DNA from 2 places in the Flavobacterium sp. CBA20B-1 genome. Region 2 is predicted to be linked to the other one. Evidence: riboswitches for the same ligand, from Rfam matches in the RefSeq annotation. Region 2 holds a riboswitch; the other holds the start of a gene.
What was found. Region 2 has a riboswitch for thiamine pyrophosphate ahead of pnuC (nicotinamide riboside transporter PnuC). Riboswitches for the same ligand answer to the same signal wherever they lie in the genome.
Positions count from the first base shown of each region.

Region 1 (7,221 bases), 920 kb from region 2:
TTCATATTAGGCACAATTCCGATTTTTACTGCTTTGAATTCATAGCGTTTTACCAATGTTTTTATGCTTTCTATAATTATTTCTAACGGTTGCCATTCCAATTTAAATATTGCATCTTCGGTTTGAAGGGTATTGGCTGTAATAATCGCCATGCCCTGGACTTGAAGTTGTTCAAAAGTCTTAACGTCAGCTATTACACCTGCTCCTCCACTGGGGTCAAACCCAGCTATACTTAATACGAATGGACGATTTCTCTGCATGATAAAAATGATTTTAAAGGGTTTTCACTTTGCCAGATGCTTCCTAATAATGCGATTCCGTCTGCACCTTTTTGAAATATTTTTGAAGCATTATTTTGATTTATTCCGCCCAATCCAATTAATTTGACATCATGGTTTTTTCGAAACTGAAATTCGTTCAAAACTTTTTTTTCTAATCCATATCTCTGTTTAGAAATACTTAGAAATACAGGCGAGCAAAAGGCATAATCCCATTGACTACCCAAGGAGTTGAACTCCTCAATGGAATGAGTTGAAGTTGAAAGTTTATAATCATCCGAAAAATTCAAGTGCTTTTTCTCTAACCGATTTTTCGTATTAAAATGCAATCTTTTGATACCATAGCTTTTTGCCAAATGGTGATGACTGTGCAATACTAATTGATCACGAAAATTAGGGTCAATTGAAAGTATAAATTGTTCTAAAAGCTCTTCATCCATTCCGAATTTACGAATGTGAATCAAGTCCAAACCGTTTTCCAATAATTGATTTATCCAATTCGCTTCATTTTCAAAATCGAATTCAGATGTCAATACGATAATCATAAATAAATTTCCTTGCCCTGTTCTATGAATTCTTTTGATTTTTCCAACATGCCGTTTTCCGCTGCATCCCTGATTTCCTGTGTGATTTTCATCGAACAAAATTTAGGGCCACACATGGAGCAGAAATGTGCTATTTTCGCACCATCCGCAGGTAAAGTTTCGTCATGAAACTCTCTTGCAGTATCAGGATCCAAAGACAAGTTGAATTGGTCTTCCCAACGGAATTCAAAACGAGCTTTACTCAACGCATTATCCCTGTATTGCGCTCCTGGATGACCTTTTGCCAAATCTGCTGCATGCGCCGCCAATTTATAAGTAATCACGCCATCTTTCACATCTTTTTTATTGGGTAAGCCCAAATGTTCTTTCGGTGTAACATAGCACAACATTGCGCAGCCGTACCAACCAATCATCGCTGCGCCAATCGCCGAAGTAATATGGTCGTAACCTGGTGCAATATCTGTTGTTAAAGGCCCTAAGGTATAAAAAGGTGCTTCATCACAAACTTCCAATTGCTTGTCCATATTTTCCTTAATCATATGCATGGGAACGTGACCAGGACCTTCAATCATAACTTGTACATCATGTTTCCAAGCAATTTTTGTCAACTCCCCCAAGGTTTCCAATTCGGCGAACTGTGCTGCATCATTGGCATCGGCAATTGAACCAGGGCGTAATCCATCTCCAAGTGAAAACGATACGTCGTATTTTTTCATAATCTCACAAATTTCTTCAAAGTGTGTGTACAAGAAATTCTCTTTGTGATGAAACAAACACCATTTTGCCATTATAGAACCGCCCCGGGAAACAATACCTGTTACACGATCGACTGTCAAATGAATGTAGCGCAATAACACGCCGGCATGGATGGTAAAATAGGAAACACCTTGTTCTGCTTGCTCTATCAAAGTATCTCGAAAAATCTCCCAAGTTAAGTCTTCAGGAACACCTTTTACTTTTTCCAAAGCTTGGTAAATAGGAACGGTGCCAATTGGAACGGGTGAGTTTCTTATAATCCATTCCCGAGTTTCATGAATGTTTTTTCCGGTTGATAAATCCATAATCGTATCGGCACCCCAACGACAGGCCCACACCGCTTTTTCCACTTCTTCTTCTATACTTGAAGTAACGGCACTGTTACCAATATTGGCATTGATTTTTACTAAAAAGTTTCGCCCAATAATCATTGGTTCGCATTCCGGATGGTTGATGTTGCTTGGAATGATGGCTCTTCCGGCGGCGACTTCATCTCGCACAAATTCAGGAGTTATTTTTCCTTTTGGCGTATTTGCACCAAAGCTATCGCCTCTGTGTTGTTGCTGCATTGCGTTGGTTGCGCTGCCAAGTTGATCTATTTTCTGATTCTCCCGAATGGCAATGTATTCCATTTCGGGGGTGATGATTCCTTTTTTTGCATAGTGAAGTTGACTTACGGTCATATCTTTCTTCGCCACCATTGGTTTATGGCTATAATCAAAACGCAATTCATCTAGTTTTCTATCGGCAAGTCTTGCTTTTCCATATTCAGAACTGATACTGTCCAAAATAGCTACATCGCCACGGTCAATAATCCATTGCTCTCTAATTCTTGGTAAACCTTTTTGCACATCAATGGTAGCATTTACATCGGTATATGGACCAGAAGTGTCGTAAACCGTAATGGGTGGATTGATTTCTAAGCCACCGTTGCTGAGCTTGGTCGGACTTTGATCAATTTGACGCATCGCGACTTTAATGGGAAATAATTTTCCGTCGATATACACTTTTTTAGAATTAGGAAGCGGAGATTTCGAAATTTTTTGTTCGATCATGATTATTTGTATTTTTGAAATATTTACCCGCCTTGTGTTGCGGTAATGATGAGGATGAAATCGTTTTCTTTTATAGGAGTACTCTGCCAATTGGCAATAGGGATTACCAGGTTGTTAACCGCCACAGCAATGCCTTTGGATTTACCGGGTGCTTCCAAATGCATCAATGCTTCCAGTGAGGAAAGCGGTTGTTCGAATGATTTTTTTTTGTGATTGATAACAAGTTCCATTCCCATTTAAATTTAGTTTATAAAAAAACTTTAGGAATGGCCACAATTTGCGAAACGCAATATGAAGACATCTTACTTTTCCCTACGCTAGTATAATCTAGATCAGGTTCAAAGGGTAAAATCTCAGTTCGCTACAGCGAACACCCCTAAAGCTCGTTGACAAAGGTAATAAATTCAATTAGAAAAATCGCTAAGCTTTTGTTTTTATGATTGGTTTACTTTCTCAAAGAGGTAAAAAATCGGGTTTAAAACCGGCTACTCACCATCTGCAAAAGCTTCTTTGGAAGCCAAACCTAAAATTTTAAACATTTCTTTGTATTCATTAAATTCTGGGTTAGGATTGGTAAGTAATTTGTCGCCTGCAAAGAAAAATCCTACTCCCCAAAAAAACAAAGCCTGTCTTTTTATACTCATTTTTAACAAGATTAAAAATACAGGTTTTATATTCCCGGCGGACGTCTTTTTCTTTTTTTCTTCTTCTTGTAATGAGGGAGTTGTTCTTCCTCATTTTCGTATATCAATGGTTCAGGAGAAAGTAAAATATTCAAAACACTTGTAACAGAAACACCTATTGTGTCAATAAATTGGCCTAATTCTACATTATTATTCTGGTGGAGGTCTTTTGCTGTATCAAGTATATTTAGCTTGTCTGTATCATTTATTCGACTTTCAAGTTGATCCAACAAATAAATAGCTCTTTTTTGCTCTGGATTCCCATAATGGTGTAGTAAACGTAAACAGATACAATCATGAGTTTTATTTTAGTGTAAAAATAAAGACTCACAAACTTGGTTTGAATAACTGATTTATAAGTGATGAAAAAGAGTTAGAATTGGTAAGGAATTAATTGAAAGATGAAGGTAGCTAGAAATTTCTCAACAAATTCAAATTTATACCATACGGATATCAATTCTTCATTCCCTTTCTTTCTCTCACTTTGTAATTATGCAATATAAATTATTAAAGAATGGTACATCGCATCTATTTATTATCATTACTCATCGTTGGGATAAGCATGCAGTCTTGCTCTCAAAAGAAGTATCTCAATTATATGGATTCCAAAAAAGAATATATTTCACATCTGCAATCACTGTCAGATACTGAATTCAAAAAACAAGCACAGGCAGATGCTCAGTTTCTATCAACGGTTATCGATTCTATGTCTGGATTTTCTTTTTACTACGCCATTGGATTCGGCTTTGGCAATGAAAATAATTCAGATCAGGTAGATGCGGCGCAAGCTTTCTTTTTACCCTCGAAAGACAATATCACCAAAGATTTTAATAATCCAAACCGACAATTGTATTTTGAGCAAACTTTCGCTTTACCTTCATCTATATACGGAATTTCGGCAGGGTACAAAACAGAAGGATTTGACCTTATTACAGCAGACGAGTTGAAATATGATATTCAGAAAGTATTTGTAAATGAACAGGAAATTGCCCCCAATCAATTAAAAATGAGGCAAGCCGATAGTTTGTTGGTAAAGGCAACTTATAAATATCCGCTTCGTTTCGATTCATTGGCGATTCCGGCTAATGAAAACGAAATCACTTATGGCAATTACACATTGAACATCAAAGAAAGTCAGAATAATCGAATGGTATTTACTGTCCCCTTAGAGCTTTCGAATCGGGTGCTAGATTATAAAGGCGTTACAGCAAACGGAACCCTCATAAAAAGCAACAGCTTTTCCAAATTTCCCATTACTGAAATTGATGCTGAACTCTTAAACACGCTAAAAAATCTACGACAAAGTTTAGCTTCTGGTGATAAATCAAACATACTTAATACACTCAAAGACCTGCCCGATGAAACGATACAACACATTCATCAATTAGAGTCATTGTATCAGGAGTACCTGGAACACGAACAAATGACTTTTGAAGATGATTTTGAAGAAATAGAGCGTATAAGAAACCTGGCAGAAAAGTATGTAGCGGTTTTGGGCGTGAACAATATGCAATACGAAATTTCGTTTCCGAACACGATTAAGCATATCCAATTCTATGTTGCTCAAGATTATGATTCTATCAGCAGGAATTTTACGGTACGGAATCTTTTGACGGATCGCCCCCAATACAATGTTTTTTTGGATAAGGATAAAAAGAAATACGGCATTGTTGATGATAAGCAAAATATCATTATTCCGGCTACATACAATCAGTTACGTCATCGCTCGGATCTGTTTTTTATGGAACGCAAGGAAAGTGAGTTCTACACGTACTTACTCGACCCGAAGAAAAAAGAATTTCAAGCCTTACCAAAAGGAATGGTATTTAATTCAGAACTGAAAGAAAATGGTACTACTTACTATTTATTTGTGGATAGTAATCGAAATATGGGGGTACTCGACAAAAATATGGATGAGGTCTTGCCTTTTGAATTTGATGACGGCATGCTTTGCGGAAACACTTTTGTGATGTCCAGAAACTATCGTGGGCGGCAATATAAAGAATTCTATACGATGGAAGGAAAGCAGATCGAACTTCCGGAAAAAGTAAAATCGGTGGCTTGTAATAAAGGAGCAATTATCATTACCAATAGATTAGGGAGTTTTGGAGCACTGAACAAAGAAGGTAAACTTACTATACCGATGAAATACCAAACTCCTTATAACCCTTGGGCTTCTGACCGATTAATGAAGTATCAGGAAAAAATAGATGAAGAACAATCTCACTTTTCTGGTGAAACGATGAAAACCGGCCTCATTGATGTACAAACAGGAAAAACAATCGTTCCTGCACAGCAAGGTTTTATAGAAATAGGTTATTTCAATGATGGGCTTGCTGCTGCTGCCATTCGTGATAACGGTGTAACACGTATGGGTTACATCGACGAGCAAGGTGGGTTCGTCATCTCTCCAAATTTCGATTACGGTACCGATTTTTATAACGGTAAAGCCTGCGTACGTACAGAAGACAATAAGATTCACCTCATCAATACAAAAGGTCAGATTATTAAAACATTTCCGAATAGAACATTGGAAGAAGGATATACAGAACCTCGTAATTATGGTTCGCAAAGCGTATATGATGATAAAATTTACTATGAAATCAATGCTCAATACTATGATGAAGACGGAGAACCACTATCTCAGTCATTGATTGAAAAAATACAAAATAACAGTTAATTGACAAATACAAAAAAGATGAGATTTAAAATACATTTATTAATAGCATTCATCCTAATTTTGATGTTGGAAGCCTGCGGACAAAGCAAGATTCAATACGGAAAAGACCCTTTGCCGGTGGATGATTTTCAGTTTGATGCGATCGATTTGGACGTTTACTTTCAAGATGAAAGCATTTTCAAAATAGCGGGAGATAGTGAATATAATCTATCCAGCGAAGAAACTGTACTCAAAAACGACAGCATTATGCCGGGTTACATTACCTATTATACCCGAATGCGGTCTCAAGCCAAACCTTTAGCAAAATACGCTGGAGTGGAATTTGATAACTTGGGGTTGGTTACCGACTGGGAAGACGAACACTTATTGATGGTTTGTGGTACATCTACCCATAAAACAGCAGAGGAGGTGATGACAATTATCCAACAATTAAAAAAAGAATACGGAGCTGAACCTGAATTGCAAAAAAACAGTTTTATGGGGCAAAGTCAATTGATTTTGGTATACCCAAAGCCTGATAAGGAAGTACAGTTTTGCATCAAATTGCCAGATGTTGATTTTATCGATTGGTCAAAACAAGATATTTCCGAATGTGGTAATGAGTACGACGTTTACGAGTATCCTAAAAAAGGATGCATTTTGTTAACTCCGGAAATTGAAAACAAAATCCAACAAAAATTGAAAAAAGAAAACAATGACTGCTCACTCTTTATCACACAGGTAGATTTAGCTAAAGTGTTGAAACAAAAAAATGGTAGCTCAGGCTTTCTTGTCGATTACTGGAAAGGATACTAAAGATAAAATGAAAAAGAATATTTATCATATCACTGAGAATGACTCTCCAAAAACACATTATAAGACTACTGTTTTTAACTATGTTTTTTATGACAGCCTGTTATTCCTCAAGGGATAATTTACCAATTCAATTTGGAAAAATTGTGGTGAAACAGTAGGCTTTACGGCAGATCATATTCCTGTCGCAGTTGTAGATTCTGTTATACTTTATTATAACGAAAGAAGACTTTACATGAAAAATATTTCTAATCAGTAAACCTATCGTTTTTATGAAAGATGAAATATACAATTACCAAGCCTACAGCTACATATATAAATCTGTGATAGGATTTTTTATATTGGCGCTCTATTTTTGAAAAAAAATTATTTGCTATGTTATTTTTTTATGGTTTACGAAACAAAGTTACTAAAGTGATTCCACTACAATCT
Region 1 is NZ_CP092370.1:2,755,742-2,762,962, reverse strand. It holds gene MG290_RS13495 (hydroxymethylpyrimidine/phosphomethylpyrimidine kinase) at 1-260, opposite strand, end outside; gene MG290_RS13490 (thiamine phosphate synthase) at 233-823, opposite strand; gene thiC (phosphomethylpyrimidine synthase ThiC) at 820-2,634, opposite strand; gene thiS (sulfur carrier protein ThiS) at 2,658-2,864, opposite strand; TPP riboswitch at 2,927-3,022, opposite strand; gene MG290_RS13475 (hypothetical protein) at 3,120-3,278, opposite strand; gene MG290_RS13470 (hypothetical protein) at 3,305-3,547, opposite strand; gene MG290_RS13465 (WG repeat-containing protein) at 3,916-5,997, shown strand; gene MG290_RS13460 (hypothetical protein) at 6,016-6,792, shown strand.
Region 1: another riboswitch for thiamine pyrophosphate. It lies ahead of thiS (sulfur carrier protein ThiS); the one in region 2 lies ahead of pnuC (nicotinamide riboside transporter PnuC).

Region 2 (7,221 bases):
AGAAAGGTCATTTCTAAAAAACGATAAATCTAACTGCGGTCTTATTTTTTCTGCTTCGTCTAAAAAATGTGTTGCCATTCCCAGATAATTTACCAACAAAGTTAAATCGGCAAAAATGCGAAACGGAATGCGATCTAAAACGGCATCGGTATAAAATTCGTTGTAAATAAAACTGTGATGAACATCAACCAAAACGTTATCAACCGTGAACGAAAAAGTTCCGGTCGCCTGCATTCCCATAGCGTTCCAATCGGCAATAATTGTTGCCTGATCATTTGGAATAATAAAAGATCGAATCAACTCTTTACCACTTTCATCTAAAACAGGCTGATCGTTTTCGGTAACCACAGCGTTCAATGTAAAATGACTCAAATGTGGTGCGCCGGTCGCAAACGTCCATCTGCCATTAATCAAATAAAAATCGTTTAGTTTTTCGGCAGTTCCGCCTATAGCTCCGCTTCCGCCAAAGCAGGTAAAATTATCTTTAAAAAGTTCTTTCACAATTTCCGGTTTCAGGTTGCGCGAAAAATAATTGGCACCTGCACACAATGTAATCATCCAACCCAGACTTCCATCGATTAAAGCCAATGATTTTAAAAGTTTTAATCCGTTGGTAAAGTTCAAACCCAAACCGCCATACATTTTAGGAACCCAAATTTGCAGCCAACGTTCGTTATAAATGTGCTCCATCACATCAGCAGGAATTTCTTTGGCTCCCAATAGTTTTTCTTGAATTTCGGAATTATACATGTTTTTGCTGCTTTAAAATTTTGTACCAGTTAATGTATCCAAAAATAGCAACCACAAACAAAAAGGCGGTTAAGGCAGCGTACAAATAAAGTTCTTTATGAATTAAAAGCGGCACGGCAAGAAAATTACTAATGTTTAGCAACACCCAGTTTTCTATTTTGCGTTTCGCCATAAGCCACATACCCGCCCAGGCAAAAGCAGTAACAAGAGAATCCCAAAGCGGCACATCGCTGTCAGTGTAATTGGTTAAAAAGACATAAAAAATTAAAAATGCAGCAACCACAATGCCTGTTGCTTTGTATTTCTCTGTAGTTGTGGTAAACGAAATGGGCGTTTCAGTTTGTTGTTTGCCAAATTTCCAGAACAGCCAACCGTAAACGCTCATTACCAAATAGTAAAAATCGAGTGTAAACTCAGCATAAAGTTTGGCATTGAACTTAACAAACATCGCCAAAATAATCCCGGCAATTCCAAAAAGATAATTGTGAATGTTGTTTCTTTGTGCCAACAACACTTGCACTACTGCAAAAAAAACACCCAGCCATTCTAACCAAGAGGTTTTTGATAAAATTTCCTGCATCATATAAATAAATTAAATGATGAGATGATAAAGTTACAATCCCTACGCCGGCATTATCCGGATCAGGTGCAGAACAAAGTTCATGGGTATCATCTCAGCCAATCGTAATCGGCACCCCATTGCATTTTCAAAATTGATGATTTTTTCTGGATTGCGAAAGGATTTTACATATATATTAAATACTTTTGCAAAAAAAAAAACATGAGTAATATTTGTACCAATTGTAACACGGAGAATAATTTAGATGCTAAATTTTGTAAAAGTTGCGGGCATTCTTTGCCGAAGCAGACTCCTTTAGAAGAAGTAGTACACGCTAAAACCGATAAGAAAGTAATTAAGAGAAAATCGAATTTGCTTGTTGTAATAGGTTCTGTTGTAGGTTTTTTCGCGATGTATTTCCTGGTTCAATATCTTTTTAATAACGATAGTTCTGTAGATAAGGAGATGAAACTTGTTGCAGATGAAATTAATAAAATGTGTCCGGTACAAGTAGATGAAGAAACTGTTTTAGAAAATACAATGGCAGCACCTGGAAAGATTTTTCAATACAATTACAAGTTGATTAATCTTGAAAAATCGGAAATTCAAATAGATACATTCCGAAAATATGTATATCCGGGTATTTTAGAAAACATCAAAACAAATCCTTCTATGGAGCCTCAAAGAAAAATGGAAGTAACCCTTAGGTATTATTACAAAGATAAAAATGGTGCTTTTGTTGACGAATATGTTGTGAAACCAAACGATTACAAATAAAAAACCTCCCTTTCAACTGAAAGGGAGATTTTTGTTTTAAGCATTTTGCTGTTCTTTAATGTGTTGTTTAATACGCTCTTCTAATTCTTCCTGAAGTTCCGGGTTATCTTTAATGAGACCTTTCACCGCATCGCGACCCTGACCTAATTTGGTATCGCCATAGCTAAACCATGATCCTGACTTTTTAACGATTTCAAAATCAACAGCTAAATCTAAAATTTCACCTGTTTTTGATATTCCTTCGCCATACATAATGTCAAATTCAGCGGTGCGGAACGGTGGTGCCACTTTGTTTTTAATGATTTTAACCTTTGTACGGTTCCCCATTACGTTGTCGCCGTCTTTAATTTGGGTTGATTTGCGAATATCTAAACGAACCGATGCGTAGAACTTCAAAGCATTACCACCTGTGGTGGTTTCTGGGTTTCCAAACATCACCCCAATTTTTTCACGCAACTGGTTAATAAAAAATACCGTACAATTTGTTTTTGAAATAGTAGCGGTTAACTTTCGCAAGGCTTGCGACATTAAACGTGCGTGTAGTCCCATTTTAGAATCGCCCATTTCGCCTTCAATTTCGCTTTTTGGTGTCAATGCAGCAACCGAGTCAATAACTACTAAATCAATTGCACCTGAACGAATCAAGTTTTCGGCAATTTCTAGCGCTTGTTCCCCATTGTCGGGTTGTGAAATAATCAAATTATCAATATCTACCCCCAATTTCTGCGCATAAAAACGATCAAAAGCATGTTCAGCATCAATAAAAGCGGCAATTCCACCAGCTTTTTGTGCTTCTGCAATGGCATGTAATGTTAAAGTGGTTTTACCAGACGATTCAGGACCGTAGATTTCAATAATCCTTCCACGCGGATACCCCATTACTCCCAAAGCCAAATCTAACCCTAATGAACCCGATGGAATAGCATCTACCTCTTCCACTGCACTATCGCCCAATTTCATTACGGTGCCCTTGCCGTATGTTTTGTCTAATTTATCTAATGTTAATTGTAAAGCCTTTAATTTTGCTTCTTTATCTGCACTCATAATTTATTTCTTTTCTAAGGTAAAAATACCTTTTTTTATTGAATAATTAAATATAAATCTTTTTTAAAACGCAATAAATATTTTGATGAACCAAAAACCTTTCGTACCTTAATTTATCAAAACAACATATTGCTATGAGAAATTTAATTTTAATGATGGGATTGTGTTCCATCGCGTTTTACAGTTGCAAAGATACAACTGAATCACGACAAAAAATGTCGTCTGAAAAAAAATTAGAACGAAAGTATGAAAAAGCCCAATCATATACCTATACAAATTGGGTGCTGAAAAGTAGCGATTCGGTTCGCAAAGTTTTCAAAGAAAAATTTACTTCCGAACAGCTTACAACTATTGTGGCGCTGAACCGAGTTGATAAAAGCACTTTTGCTACGGTTGACACCTTGCTGATTCCCGATCAGTTTGATGATGATTTTTTGGCATATGCTCCTTTTCCTTATATATTAAACAGTGCAAAAAAAATATCTAAATTAGCCATATTTTCCTATCCCATTCAAGCGTATGGTTTGTACGAAAATGGCGAACTGGTAAAATGGGGACCATCAAGTATGGGGTCTAAAGAGCATGCAACGCCCACAGGTTTGTATTTCTGTAATTGGAAAGGTGAAGAAGTGATCAGCACGTTTGATGACGAATGGGTTTTACGCTGGAACTTTAATATTGAAAACGAAGAAGGAATTGGCTGGCATCAATATTCTATGCCCGGTTATCCGGCATCGCACTCTTGTTTGCGCTTGTTAGAAGCCGATGCGAAATGGATGTATGATTGGGCAGACGAATGGATTTTGGCTGATAAAGAAACAGTAAAGGCAAAAGGTACACCTGTAATTATTTATGGAAGCTATGATTTTAAGGGAAGAAAACCTTGGTTAGATTTAGCAAAAAACAGTCATGCCAATGATATTTCTGCCGAAACGTTGAACGAAATTGTGAAAAAACATCAAACCAATATCCTAAAAGAACAGAAAAATAGGGCTGCTGTAACGAATGCTAAATAATTTATTCCGAATTCATTAACCAATTATTTTAACAAACGGTTTTTTTATTATTTTCGTAAAAAATTTGGAATGAAAAAAATTATTGTTGTATTGTCGCTAACGTTGTTTTTGGCAAGTTGTAAAAAAGAAGTTGAAACCGATACGGTAGAGTTTGAAGAAGACACCACTACGGTTGATCGTTCTATGGAAAATCAAATTGATTCGATAGCCATAAAAAGGAATGATTCCATTGAAATGGTTAAAAAAGATTCCATTGCAGCCGTAAAAAAAGCAGCAATAGAGGAAAGTAAAAAATCTAATAAATTCAGTGTTTTTAAGGGCGATGCTTATAGTTATTGGCCCATTAAGCCAAGCGATTCACTGCGAAAACTTTTTTACAATACTTTTACGAAAGAACAGCAATACACCATTGCTGCGCTGAATCGTATCGATACGGATCATATCAAAACCCGCGACACACTTATTGTGCCCAACGAGTTTAAAACAGCGTTTATAGATTACAGCCCTTTTCCGCGCAAATTAAGCAATATAACTGAAGTTCCTAAAATAATCATTTTTTCGTACCCCATTCAAGCCTATGGTGTGTATGAAAATGGAAATTTGGTGAAATGGGGACCAACCAACATGGGTAAGAAAGCATCGCAAACACCTAGAGGGTTGTTTTTTACCAACTGGAAAGGACGTAAAGTTACAAGTACTGTTGATGATGAATGGATTTTAAATTGGAACTTCAACATCAGCAACCACGGCGGTGTGGGCTGGCATCAATATGCTTTGCCTGGATATCCCGCTTCGCATTCGTGTTTGCGATTGTTAGATGCCGATGCACAATGGTTATACAATTGGGCAGACCAATGGGTGTTAACAGAAGATCGAAACACAGTAAAGGTAAAAGGAACACCAGTAATTGTTTATGGCGATTACAAGTTTGGCGTGAAAGGTATTTGGCACCAATTAGTGGAGAATCCATCGATAACAACCCTTTCGAAAAGTGAGTTAGAAGCCATTATTGAACCTTATTTGTCCGAAATTTTTAATCAGCAAACTATTCGAGAAGCCTATAACGAAGCAAAATTAAACAACAAACCTAAGGAAGATAGTTTGAAAATTGTGAAAGATAGTATGAAATAATTTATTATATTTACACTTATAACATTGTAAATAAGTAAATTATGAAGAAATATACTTTTTTGTATCAATTGGTCGTAGTGTTTTTCACAGCATGTTCATTTGTTTCTTGTCGGTATTTAGATGATGCAGTTACAACACCAATTACATCAAATTGCGATAAAAATGCAATCTTAGACCCTACACAATTCACAAATGTTTCAACCACAAATTACAGCATTACCAATGTAGTTTTAAACGGTGATTGTTTAGAAATTATCGTTTCTTCAAGCGGTTGTGATCCTAATAATTGGGATATGAATTTAATTGGTGTAGCAAGTACTACCAATGTTTACCCACCTTTATTTCATGCAAAAGTAGAATTAATTAATAACGAAGCCTGCCAAGCAGTTTTTCAAAAAACACATTCTTTTGACTTAACTCCCTTTCAAATGGCTGGTCAAAATACCGTTCAAATAACTCTAGATGGTTGGAACACAAACATCATGTATCAATACTAAAACTTTAAAATTCTATGATTTTCGTCATTTGAAGTTTAAAAATATTAATCATAACTTTGCAACCGGATTCTTCCATTTAGAGTCTGGTTTTTTTTATTCAATTTTATCACTTAAATGTTTATAGCATGCAACTGTATAACACCTTAAGCGCCGAACAGCGCGCACAATTAATCGAAGAAGCGGGACAAAACCGTATCACACTTTCTTTTTATCAATACGCAAAAATCCAAGATCCCCAACAATTTAGAAACGAATTATTTTTGGCATGGTCAAAATTAGATGCTTTGGGCAGAACGTATGTGGCACATGAAGGGATTAATGCGCAAATGAGCGTTCCAGCAGAAAATTTGGAAGCGTTCAGAGAAACTTTGGAAGCGTATGATTTTATGAAAGGAATACGGTTGAATGTGGCTGTAGAGCAAGACGATTTATCGTTTCTAAAACTAACGGTTAAAGTGCGCAATAAAATTGTTGCCGATGGATTAGATGATGCTACATTTGATGTTACCAATAAAGGAATCCATTTAAATGCAAAGGAATTCAATGAAATGTTGAACGATCCAGATGTGATTTTGGTAGATTTTCGAAACCATTACGAAAGCGAAGTTGGTCATTTTACAGGAGCCATTACACCCGATGTGGATACCTTTCGCGAATCATTGCCTATTATAAACGAGCAACTGCAAGATCACAAACAAAATAAAAAATTATTAATGTATTGTACCGGCGGCATCCGTTGCGAAAAAGCCAGTGCCTACTTTAAACATCAAGGTTTCGAAAATGTTTTTCAGTTAGAAGGCGGAATTATAGAATACACACGTCAGGTTAAAGCCGAAGGTTTAGAAAGCAAATTTATCGGGAAAAACTTTGTGTTTGATCACCGTTTGGGCGAACGTATTACTAACGATATCATTGCAAATTGCCATCAATGCGGCAAACCTTGCGACACCCACGTGAATTGTGCCAATGAGGCATGTCATTTGCTGTTTATTCAGTGCGATGAATGTCATGAAGCAATGCACGGTTGTTGTTCCAACGAATGTTTAGATATCATACAATTACCCGTAGAAGAACAAAAACGCCTGCGAAAAGGACAGCAAAAAGGTAATTTAATCTTTAAAAAAGGAAAATCACCTGCCTTAAAATTTAAGAAAGAACGCAATGTTTTTGAAGAAGTAGTTCCTGTAAAAGTAGCAACCGTAACCGAAATTCGCAAAAAGAAACACGAGCGAAAAATCTTAGTAGGTCAAGGCGAACATTTCTTCACAAAAGCATCGGTAGCACAATTTACCATCACAAACAATGAAGTAAAAGTAGGGGATGAGGTGTTAATCTCAGGACCATCAACCGGAGAAGAGCGAATGGTTTTAACTGCTTTTAAAGTGAATGGTACAGAAGCTAAAGTTGCACAAGCAGGTGACAAAATAACCTTTGTGGTTCCGTTCCG
Region 2 is NZ_CP092370.1:1,833,585-1,840,805, reverse strand. It holds gene MG290_RS09150 (hypothetical protein) at 1-750, opposite strand, end outside; gene pnuC (nicotinamide riboside transporter PnuC) at 743-1,333, opposite strand; TPP riboswitch at 1,353-1,459, opposite strand; gene MG290_RS09140 (zinc ribbon domain-containing protein) at 1,532-2,086, shown strand; gene recA (recombinase RecA) at 2,123-3,130, opposite strand; gene MG290_RS09130 (L,D-transpeptidase) at 3,265-4,146, shown strand; gene MG290_RS09125 (L,D-transpeptidase) at 4,216-5,277, shown strand; gene MG290_RS09120 (hypothetical protein) at 5,319-5,774, shown strand; gene trhO (oxygen-dependent tRNA uridine(34) hydroxylase TrhO) at 5,900-7,221, shown strand, end outside.